Regions from separate parts of the Streptomyces sp. NPDC028907 genome, predicted to be linked through region 2. Evidence: riboswitches for the same ligand, from Rfam matches in the RefSeq annotation. Region 2 holds a riboswitch; each other region holds the start of a gene.
What was found. Region 2 has a riboswitch for cobalamin ahead of cobN (cobaltochelatase subunit CobN). Riboswitches for the same ligand answer to the same signal wherever they lie in the genome.

Region 1 (3,265 bases), on a different contig from region 2:
CCACTTGGCGTTCGAGCGGCCCGCCTGCTCGGTCGGGTAGAAGTTGATGTCGACCACGCGGTCGAGGAAGGTGACGGCGGTACGCACGGTGGCGTCCAGCCGCTCCCAGTCGATGTCGCCGGTCGCCGTGTCGACGAACGCGCCGAGGTTGACGGACCCCAGGTTGCAGACCGCCGTCTCCCCGTCGTCCGTGACCTCCAGGATCTCCGTGCAGAGGTTGGAGGAGTGGACGACATGGCCGGGCAGGGCGGTCTGGTTGGCGGTGCGGTTGGCGGCGTCCTTGAAGGTCATCCAGCCGTTGCCGGTCTGCGCGAGGGTGCGCATCATCCGGCCGTACAGGTCGCGGGCCGGGATGGTCTTCTTCGCCAGGCCCGCCTCCTCGGCCTTGCGGTAGGCGGCGTCGAACTCCTCGCCCCACAGGTCGACCAGCTCGGGCACGTCGGCGGGGGAGAACAGCGACCACAGGCCGTCGGCGTTGACCCGGCGCATGAACTCGTCCGGCACCCAGTGCGCGAGGTTCAGGTTGTGCGTACGGCGGGCGTCCTCACCGGTGTTGTCGCGCAGCTCCAGGAACTCCTCGATGTCGGAGTGCCAGGTCTCCAGGTACACCGCGGCCGCGCCCTTGCGCCGGCCGCCCTGGTTCACCGCGGCGACCGAGGCGTCCAGGGTCTTCAGGAACGGGACGATGCCGTTGGAGTGCCCGTTGGTGCCGCGGATCAGCGAACCGCGGCCGCGGACGCGGGAGTACGCGATGCCGATGCCGCCGGCGTGCTTCGAGAGGCGGGCGACCTGGTGATAGCGGTCGTAGATGGAGTCCAGCTCATCGAGCGGGGAGTCCAGGAGGTAGCAGGACGACATCTGGGGGTGCCGGGTGCCGGAGTTGAAGAGGGTGGGGGAGGAGGGGAGGTAGTCGAGGCGGCTCATGAGCCCGTAGAGCGCGGCGACTTCGTCCAGGGCCCGGGGGGTGTCGTCCTCGGCGAGACCGGCGGCGACGCGGAGCATGAAGTGCTGGGGCGTCTCGATGACCTTGCGGGTGATCGGGTGCCGGAGCAGGTAGCGGCTGTGCAGGGTGCGCAGGCCGAAGTAGCCGAAGCGGTCGTCGGCGGCCGTGTCGACCAGGGCGTCGAGGCGGGCCGCGTGGATCCGCGCGAACTCGGCGGTCCGGTCGGCGATGAGGCCCTCGCGGTGGCCGACCGCGACCGACTCGGTGAACGACGTGACGCCCTGCGAGGCGGCCTCCGCGCGGATGCCGATGGTGAGCAGCCGGGCGGCCAGCCGGGAGTAGGCGGGGTCCTCGGAGATCAGACCGGCGGCGGCCTCCGTCGCCAGCTCCCGCAACTCCGCCTCGTCCGCGGCGGCGGACCGGCCGCGCAGCGCGGCGGCGGCGACCCGCCCGGGGTCGGCGTCGGGGAGGTCGGCGGTCAGCTCGGTGAGGGTCCGCAGCAAGGCCGTTCCGGGGGCGTCCTCGTCGATGGCGACGGTCGGGACGGCTGAGGCCGGATCTGCTGGCGCGATGGTCACGTGGGGGCTCTCCCTCGCTCGGCACGGGGGCCTTGCGGAGGGCAGGGGGCAGCACACGAGCGCACGCGGCGTCGCGTCCACCGGCCCATTCCACGAGGCCCGGACGTCAGTGCGCACCGGCCGGGTGGCCGGGCGCGCTGTCGGCAGGTCCTCGGACTGACTCCTGTGCACGGTTCTGGGAACAGATATGCACAAGTACACCGTTGCGGGACAGTTCCGGATTCGCACCGGATTCCCCTGCGGCGACAGCGAGCATGAGCATACATCTTGTGCCGTGCTGTCGTGTCACCCCCAGATGTTGTGTCGCGCTGGTTTCAGAGCGTCAACTGGTAGGTGAGGAGAGTGATGTCGTCCAGGTGCGGGACCGGGTTCCAGTCCCGCTCGGGTGTGCGGACGAAGTCCAGGCGTTCGTAGATGCGGTGGGCGCTGTGCATGGTGCGCTGGGTCGACAGGACGATACGCGCACAGGTCTCCGTGGCCCGTGCGCGGTCGACGCAGGCACGTACGAGAGCCTCGCCGGCACCCCGGCCGCGCGCCGCCCGGTCGACGGCGAGCATCCGGATCTCGGCCTCCCCGGCGCGGGCTATGTCGGCCATCGGACCGCCGCTCGGCACGAAGGTCACGCCGCCGAGCAGCCGGCCGTTGTCGACGGCCACCAGCACGTCAGCGGCTGCGGCCCGCTTGGCCACGTCCCTGAGCTCGCCGACGTACTCGTCGCTCTCGCCGAAGTCGAGGAGACCGTCCTGGAGGTAGGCCTGGGCGGTGATCTCGCCGAGGGCGTCGTACTCGTCGGGGCTCGCGCGCCGAATCTGGAAGTCCATGCGGGTGAGTGTGCCCGACACACACGCCGACGGGCCGCCGGATTTCTCCGACAGCCCGCCGATGTCAGTTCAGGTCAGGTCCAGGGACTCAGTGGGACTTGCCCGCCGTCGCCGGCGGCAGTTCCGCCTGGACGCCCGGGTCGCCGGCGTCCGCCGTGTAGTCCTCCGGGCTGGTCTCGTCGATGCCCTCGGGGGCCTTCGCGGCCTTCAGGACGAAGGTCAGGACCACCGTGACGACGACGTTGAGCACGAACGCCGTCAGGCCGATGTAGCCGATCTCGCCGATGCCGGGGATCTCCGCCGAGGAGCCGCCGAAGTGCTTCTGCGTCGGCGTGGAGACGTTGTACGCGGCGACCGTGCCGTAGACCATGCCGACCGCCCAGCCGGCCAGCAGCGCCCAGCGGTGGAACCAGCGGGTGAACAGGCCGCCGACCAGGGCCGGGAAGGTCTGCAGGATCCAGATGCCGCCCAGGAGCTGGAAGTTGATCGCGACCGTCTTGTCCATGGTGAGGACGAAGATCAGCGCACCCACCTTCACCAGCAGCGAGACCAGCTTGGAGACCTTGGTCTCCTGGGCGGGCGTCGCGTCCGGCTTGATGAAGTCCTTGTAGATGTTGCGGGTGAAGAGGTTCGCGGCCGCGATGGACATGATGGCGGCCGGGACCAGGGCCCCGATGCCGATCGCCGCGAACGCCACGCCCGCGAACCAGTCGGGGAACATGTTCTCGAAGAGCTGCGGGATCGCCAACTGGGGGTTGGTGACGAGAACTCCGGCCGCGATGGCCATGAAGCCGAGCAGCGCCAGCAGGCCGAGCATCAGGGAGTACAGCGGCAGGATCGTCGTGTTGCGGCGAATCACCTCACGGCTGCGCGACGAGAGCGTCGCCGTGATCGAGTGCGGGTACATGAACAGCGCCAGCGCC
Region 2 (3,265 bases):
CGCAGGGCCGCCCGCGCACGGGCCACCACCTGGGGCGAGTACACGAGGTCGCGCACGAGGTCGACCATCCCGCAGGCGTGGATCATCCGGACCGCGACCTGACTGACGTCGGCGGGCAGGCCCGCGAGGTCCGCCTCCGCGCGGATGGTGGCAAAGGACTGGCGGTAGATCGCCGCGCCGTCCTTCTCGTACTCGAACACCGTGCTCCTACAGGTCATGCGTGCGGGCCGCCGCCAGGTCGGCGGCGAGCTTCGATGGATGGTCGGTCGTCGTCGTGGCGCGAACCCGGCCGCCCGCCACGACGGAGATCAGGTAGCCGCCGTCCGGGGCCGCGACGACGTCCACATGATCGCCGCGCGGACGGCCGCAACGGCGCTCGCAGCCGGACCAGTACGCCGGCAGCCCGCCGCCCGCGCCGAGCGACGCGGCCGCGTCCGTCCGGATGTCCGCCCGCGACTTGGCACAACCGGGCCGTCCGATGCAGGCACCGACGCCGAGCCAGGGAGAGGCCGGATCCGTGATCAGACCGACGGAGTCTAGGCCGACAAGCCGGTCGGAGCGCACTGTGGGAAGGATCACTCCACGCCAAGGTGTCAGCCGCAGTTCCCCGGACGCGGTCGCCGTCAGCTCGGTCCACTGCGCTGCGGTGAGGCGGCCCAGCGGGGCGAGGACGGACAGGCTCGTCGTGCCGTCGGGGCCGGTGACGACGCCGGGGGCGGGGGACGGTTCGCTCGCCTGCGGCCAGGCCGGCGAGGCGTGTCCGGCCCTCAGCCGCCGAACGATCTCCTGCGCCAACTCATCGGCGGGCACCGGCAGTTCGGCCACCCGCCAGACCTGGCCGGCACTCGCCTCCAGGAAGACCTCGGCGGCCAGCAACGCGGCCCGAGGCGCGTCCTCGGCGGTGAGGACCACGACGCAATCGGCGGCCCCGATCCGCAGCCACACGGCACCGTCCGGCGCGGCCCGCAGTGTCACGTCCGCGTCGAGCCCGGCCACGTCCCCGCGCCCGTCGTCGAGCGCGAACAGGAACCGCCCGGACAGCCGGGCCGCCGCCTCGCTCGCGCACAGCAGCTCGTCCAACGCCCGCAGCCACGGCCGTACGTCGGCGTGGCCGCGCCCGTCCAGCCCGGACAGCGGCGAGGCCACCACATTGCGTACGCGTTCGTGCCGCCACGACGGCAGCAGCCCGGCCGTCTCCAGCCGGCCCGCCAACTCCCCGCCGCAGCCGGTCGGCAGACCGCGCAGCTGGACGTTGCCCCGCGACGTCAGATGCAGCTCCCCGTCGCCGAGGTCGAGCGCCGCCCGGCCGAGTTCCCGCGCCTGACCGACCTGGAGCACGCCTCCGGGAATCCGGATCCGGGCGAGTGCGCCGTCGTCCGCCGTGTGGAGCCTCAGTGCGCCCGGGCATGCGTCGTCGCGGTCCCGTGTGACCCCTGTGGCCTGGGACGACGGTCGGATGGAGGGCGTGGACATGGCGGCGAGCATACCGACCGCCCCGGCGACCGTATGCCGCCGCCTCCGCATGCCGACGGCTGGTCCCGTGCCCCTTACTATGCTTCTCGGTGGATCATCCGGTCCGCCACCGCCACGACGGCGACAGGGGAGGAAGCCGGTGCGAATCCGGCGCGGTCCCGCCACTGTGAGCCCACCCCGCCAGGGTCGGGTGAGTCAGGAACTCCCGCCGTCAGACACCACCCGGGGCGCGGACACCCCGAGGAAGGCCGACGCCGCATGATCCTGCTCCTGTCGACGTCCGACACCGACCTGCTCAGCGCCCGCGCTGCGAACGGCCCGGTCCCGTACCGCTTCGCCAACCCCGCCCGGCTCCCGCTCGACGACCTGCCCGCGCTCCTCGACGGCGTCGACCTCGTCGTCGTACGCCTCCTCGGTGGTCTGCGCGCCTGGCAGGAAGGCCTCGACCTGCTGCTCGCAGACGGCCGCCCGGTCGTCGTCCTCACCGGCGAACAGGCCCCGGACGCCCAGCTGATGGCCGCCTCCACGGTCCCGGTCGGCATCGCCGCCGAGGCCCACGCCTACCTCGCCCACGGTGGCCCGGCCAACCTGGAGCAGCTCGCCCGCTTCCTGTCGGACACGGTCCTGCTGACCGGGCACGGCTTCGAGGCACCCGCGGCCGCGCCGAGCTGGGGCCCGCTGGCGCGCGAGCCCCGGCAGACGGACGGCCCGACGATCGCCGTGCTCTACTACCGCGCCCACCACATGAGCGGCAACACGGCGTTCGTGGGCGCCCTGTGCGACGCGATCGAGGACGCGGGCGGCCGGCCGCTGCCGCTGTACGTCGCTTCCCTGCGGGCCCCCGAGCCCGAACTCATCGACGAACTGCGCGCCGCCGACGCCATCGTCACCACTGTCCTCGCCGCGGGCGGCACCAAGCCCGCCGAGGCGTCCGCCGGCGGCGACGACGAGTCCTGGGACGCGGGCGCCCTGACCTCCCTCGACGTGCCGATCCTCCAGGCCCTGTGCCTGACCGGATCCCGGTCCGCCTGGGAGGAGAACGACGAGGGCGTCTCCCCGCTCGACGCCGCCAGCCAGATCGCCGTACCCGAGTTCGACGGCCGGCTCATCACCGTGCCGTTCTCCTTCAAGGAGATCGACGCCGACGGCCTGCCCGCCTACGTCGCCGACCCCGAGCGCGCGGCGCGCGTCGCCGGAATCGCCGTACGCCACGCCCGGCTTCGGCACATCCCGGCCGCCGACAAGCGCCTGGCCCTGGTCCTGTCCGCCTACCCGACCAAGCACTCCCGGATCGGCAACGCGGTCGGCCTCGACACCCCCGCCAGCGCCGTCGCGCTGCTCAGGCGCCTGCAGGCCGAGGGCTACGACTTCGGCGACAGCGACATCCCCGGCCTGGTCTCCGGCGACGGCGACGAGCTGATCCGCGCGCTCATCGAGGCCGGCGGCCACGACCAGAACTGGCTCACCGAGGAGCAGTTGGCCCGCAACCCGGTGCGGATCCCGGCGGCCGATTACCGGCGCTGGTTCGCCACGCTGCCCGAGGAACTGCGGACGGCAGTCGAGGAGCACTGGGGCCCGGCGCCCGGCGAGATGTTCGTCGACCGCAGCCGCAACGCGGAGGGCGACATCGTCCTCGCGGCCCTGCGCTTCGGCAACCTGCTGATCCTCATCCAGCCCCCGCGCGGCTTCGGCGAGAACCCCATCGCCATCTACCACGACCCGGACCTCCCGCCGTCCCACCACTACCTCGCCGCCTACCGCTGGATCGCGGCCCGCGCCGAGGACGGCGGGT
Region 3 (3,265 bases), on a different contig from region 2:
CGGCGTCGTCCGAGTCCTCGCTGACGGCGAAGCGGAAGCCCTGGACGTCACCGTCGGAGGGGCGGGCGAGGGACGGGCCCTGGGTCGCGTACGTCCACCGTTCGCCGTCGCGGTGCCAGAAGGACCAGTAGCGGTAGCCGGTCGCCTGCGCCTGGACCGCGCCGGTCAGGACGACCAGCACGGCCAGGACGAGCGGGAGAGCGCGGCGGATCACGGTCACGTCACTTGCCCTTGTTGCGGCCGCTGAGCAGGAAGCCGATGCCGATGCCGACGACCAGGAAGATGCCGACGTACCACCAGACGCCGAACGGGCTGTCGCCGTCGTCCTCCTTCTCCTCCTCGGAGGGCTTCGCCGACGCCGTGACCGTCGCGTTCGGCGCCGACCGCGGCGCCGGACCCGTCGCGTTGAGCTGCTTGACGAGGTCCGTGTCGCCGAAGTCGCGCGGATCGGTGCCGGTGGCGTGCGCGGCGAAGATCAGCTGGGCGTAGGCGGCGGGACCGCTCTGCTCGGCCCAGGCGGCGTAGTGCCCCTCAAGCCAGACCAGGATCTCCCGGCCCCGCTGGGTCAGTCCGGCGGCGGAGAGCGCCACCACTGCGTCGGCGGTGTTGCCGTAGTCCGGCTGGTCCTTGGCGCCGGGCAGCACGGACTTCAGGTAGCCGGTCCCGCTCAGGTCGCGGGCGAGGTGGACGGCACCGTTGAGGGCCGCGTCGGCGGGCGTCGGGGTCTTGCCGCCCAGGCACTTCCGGGTGCTCGCGGGTGCCTTGCCCGCGGTCGCCACGAGCCCTTGGCCGAGGACGCCCACCACGCCCGCGGCGGTCGCGTCGGCGTTGGCCGCCAGCGAGCCCTTCTTGTCGGGCTGGAACGCGAACGCCCCCGCGTCCTCGTCGCCGCACGGCAGGGACAGCTTCAACAGGGCGTCGTACGGCGACTTGCCCGCCTTGCGCACGTCCGCGGGCTTCTCGCCGACGGCGGCGAGCGCACCGACCACGACGGACGTCGAGTTCGCGTCACTTGCGCCGCCCGGCATGTACCCCCAGCCGCCGTCCTCGTTCTGCACGGACTTCAGCCAGTCCACCGCCTTGCCGGCCGCCGTGTCGTGGCCGCCGAGCGCGGCGAGGGCCTGGACGGCGGCGGCCGTGTTGTTGGTGTCGACCGGCGTCTTCGCGTCGCAGGCCTTCGAGACGTCGGCACGGAACGGCGCGAACCCGCCGTCGGCGCACTGCTGCCCGGTGAGCCAGTCCACGGCCTTCGCCGCCGGCTGCACGTCCATCGTGTCCTGGGCGAGCAGCGCGAGCGACTGGCGCCACACGCCGTCGTACGTGGGGTCCGTGGTGCCGTACAGCCCGGACGGGAGGGCGACGGAGGGCGACGGAGACGGGTCGGCGGCGAAGGCGGGCGTGACCGTGCCGATCACGGTGACGGCGGCCAGGACCGCGGCGCTGCGGCGGACGTACATGATCGGCGGATGCCCTTCCCTCAAGGGGCCGGGCAGCACAGGGGAGACCCCCGGGCGGCTCGGCTCCGTATACCTCGACGGTGCCGTGCTCCGGCGGGCTGCCGGGGCACGTGAGCCGGTCACGAATCCGTACGGGCGATCCGGCTCACCGGCCTGCTACGACCGGTTCACGGTTGCGGGTCAGCGCCGGATTTGCACCGGCTTCCCCCTGTACGGGTGTGATGGCGACGCGGCCACTCTACCGGCCCGTAGGGAAGCGGCTGAGGGGAGGCGGTGAGCGGCGGTAGGTTCGGCCGCATGGGGATCACCGAGGGTGCGGGGAGAGCGGGACGGCGGCTGCTCGGTTCGGGGCGCGCCTCCGACGTGTACGAGATCGACGCGGCGTGGGTGGTGCGCCACGACCGGGAGGGCTACGCCGACGGGCGCGCCGAGGCGGCCCTGATGGAGCGCCTGCGCGCGCACGGCTTTCCGGTGCCCCGCGTCCGGCTCGCCGACTGCACCCGCTCCGAGCTGGTCATGGAACGGCTCTACGGTCCGACGATGCTGGAGGCCTTCTTCGCGGGCCGGATAGATGCCCGCGAGGCGGGGCGGACCCTGGCCCGCCTCCTGCGACAGCTGCACACCGTCCCCGGCCGGGTCGTCCACCTGGACCTCCACCCGGAGAACGTGATGCTCACGCCCGACGGCCCCTACGTCATCGACTGGGCCAACGCGGAGGAGGGCGAGCCGGGCCTGGACTGGGGCATGTCGGCCCTGATCCTCGCCCAAGTGGCCCTGGCCGACGACCACTACCCCTCCGCCCCCGTCCGCGCGACTCTCGCGGGCCTCCTCACCGACCCGTCCGACCTCACCGAAGACGGCCTCACGGAGGCCCGACGGCGACGGGCCGCCAACCCGACGATGACGGAGCGGGAGATCGAAGTGCTGGGTGCGGCGGAGGAGTTGGTCCGGTCGTTCATGGCGTAGGCGGGCGCGGGGTCGGCCCGCCGAAGGCCAGGTGGAGGACCCGAGCGGACAGGAGCCAGGTGCCGTCCGGCGATCTGTGGAAGGTGTCGGCGTAGTGGCCCACCTGGACCGGCGGTCCCGGCGGGAGGAGTCCGCCCTCGTGGCCGTCGACGCGGTACGTCGTGAAGTACGAGGTCGCCGTCGCGGTGTCGGACGAGGTCACCGTGACCAGGATGTTGGACATGACGCGGCGCGAGAGGCGGTCGGCGGGGCGCGAGCCGAAGTACGCCCGCAACGCGTCCCGCCCCGAGACGAGCCGCTCGCCCGCCGGCCACTCCCAGGTGCCGTCCTCGGTGAACAGCTCGGCGACCAAGGACGGTTCGCCGAGGTCGAGGCGGTGGACGAAGTCGATGACTACGCGTGCGCAGGCACGCTCGGCGAGAAGGTGCTCCATGGGCGAGTACTCCATGGGCTGTATTAAACGGCGACGTACGTCACCGGCTCGCTCCCCGGCACCGCCTCCGCGTGCCCCAGCTTCACCAGTCGGCGCAGATGCGCCTCGGCCTCCGCGATGGCGATGTTCCGGGAGCCGTAGGGGATTTGGGCCCAGGGCCGGTTCCACTCCATGCGTTCCGCGAGCTGCCAGGGGGTGAGGGGTTCGGCGAGGAGGGCCTGGAGGTCGGTGAGGCGGGACTCGTGATGGGCCAGCAACTCCCGTACGCGGGCCGGTGCGTCGGCGAACGTGTGCTGGTGGGCCGGGAGGACCTCGGCGGGGGCGAGGCGGGCGACGCGTTCGAGGGAGGCGAGGTAGTCGCCGAGGGGGTCGGTGACGGTCGTGTCGTCGGGGTCCTCGTACAGGCCGA

Region 1: another riboswitch for cobalamin. It lies ahead of ACZ4UU_RS25570 (ribonucleoside-diphosphate reductase subunit alpha); the one in region 2 lies ahead of cobN (cobaltochelatase subunit CobN).
Region 3: another riboswitch for cobalamin. It lies ahead of ACZ4UU_RS03510 (prenyltransferase/squalene oxidase repeat-containing protein); the one in region 2 lies ahead of cobN (cobaltochelatase subunit CobN).

The regions. Positions count from the first base shown of each region.
Region 1 is NZ_JBVHVE010000008.1:244,754-248,018, forward strand. It holds gene ACZ4UU_RS25570 (ribonucleoside-diphosphate reductase subunit alpha) at 1-1,521, opposite strand, end outside; cobalamin riboswitch at 1,624-1,793, opposite strand; gene ACZ4UU_RS25575 (GNAT family N-acetyltransferase) at 1,836-2,342, opposite strand; gene mctP (monocarboxylate uptake permease MctP) at 2,431-3,265, opposite strand, start outside.
Region 2 is NZ_JBVHVE010000010.1:101,279-104,543, forward strand. It holds gene ACZ4UU_RS28800 (precorrin-8X methylmutase) at 1-218, opposite strand, end outside; gene ACZ4UU_RS28805 (cobalamin biosynthesis protein CobG) at 208-1,473, opposite strand; cobalamin riboswitch at 1,547-1,697, shown strand; gene cobN (cobaltochelatase subunit CobN) at 1,732-3,265, shown strand, end outside.
Region 3 is NZ_JBVHVE010000001.1:789,209-792,473, reverse strand. It holds gene ACZ4UU_RS03515 (SCO2322 family protein) at 1-214, opposite strand, end outside; gene ACZ4UU_RS03510 (prenyltransferase/squalene oxidase repeat-containing protein) at 222-1,457, opposite strand; cobalamin riboswitch at 1,575-1,722, opposite strand; gene ACZ4UU_RS03505 (phosphotransferase) at 1,755-2,423, shown strand; gene ACZ4UU_RS03500 (nuclear transport factor 2 family protein) at 2,413-2,856, opposite strand; gene ACZ4UU_RS03495 (MBL fold metallo-hydrolase) at 2,880-3,265, opposite strand, start outside.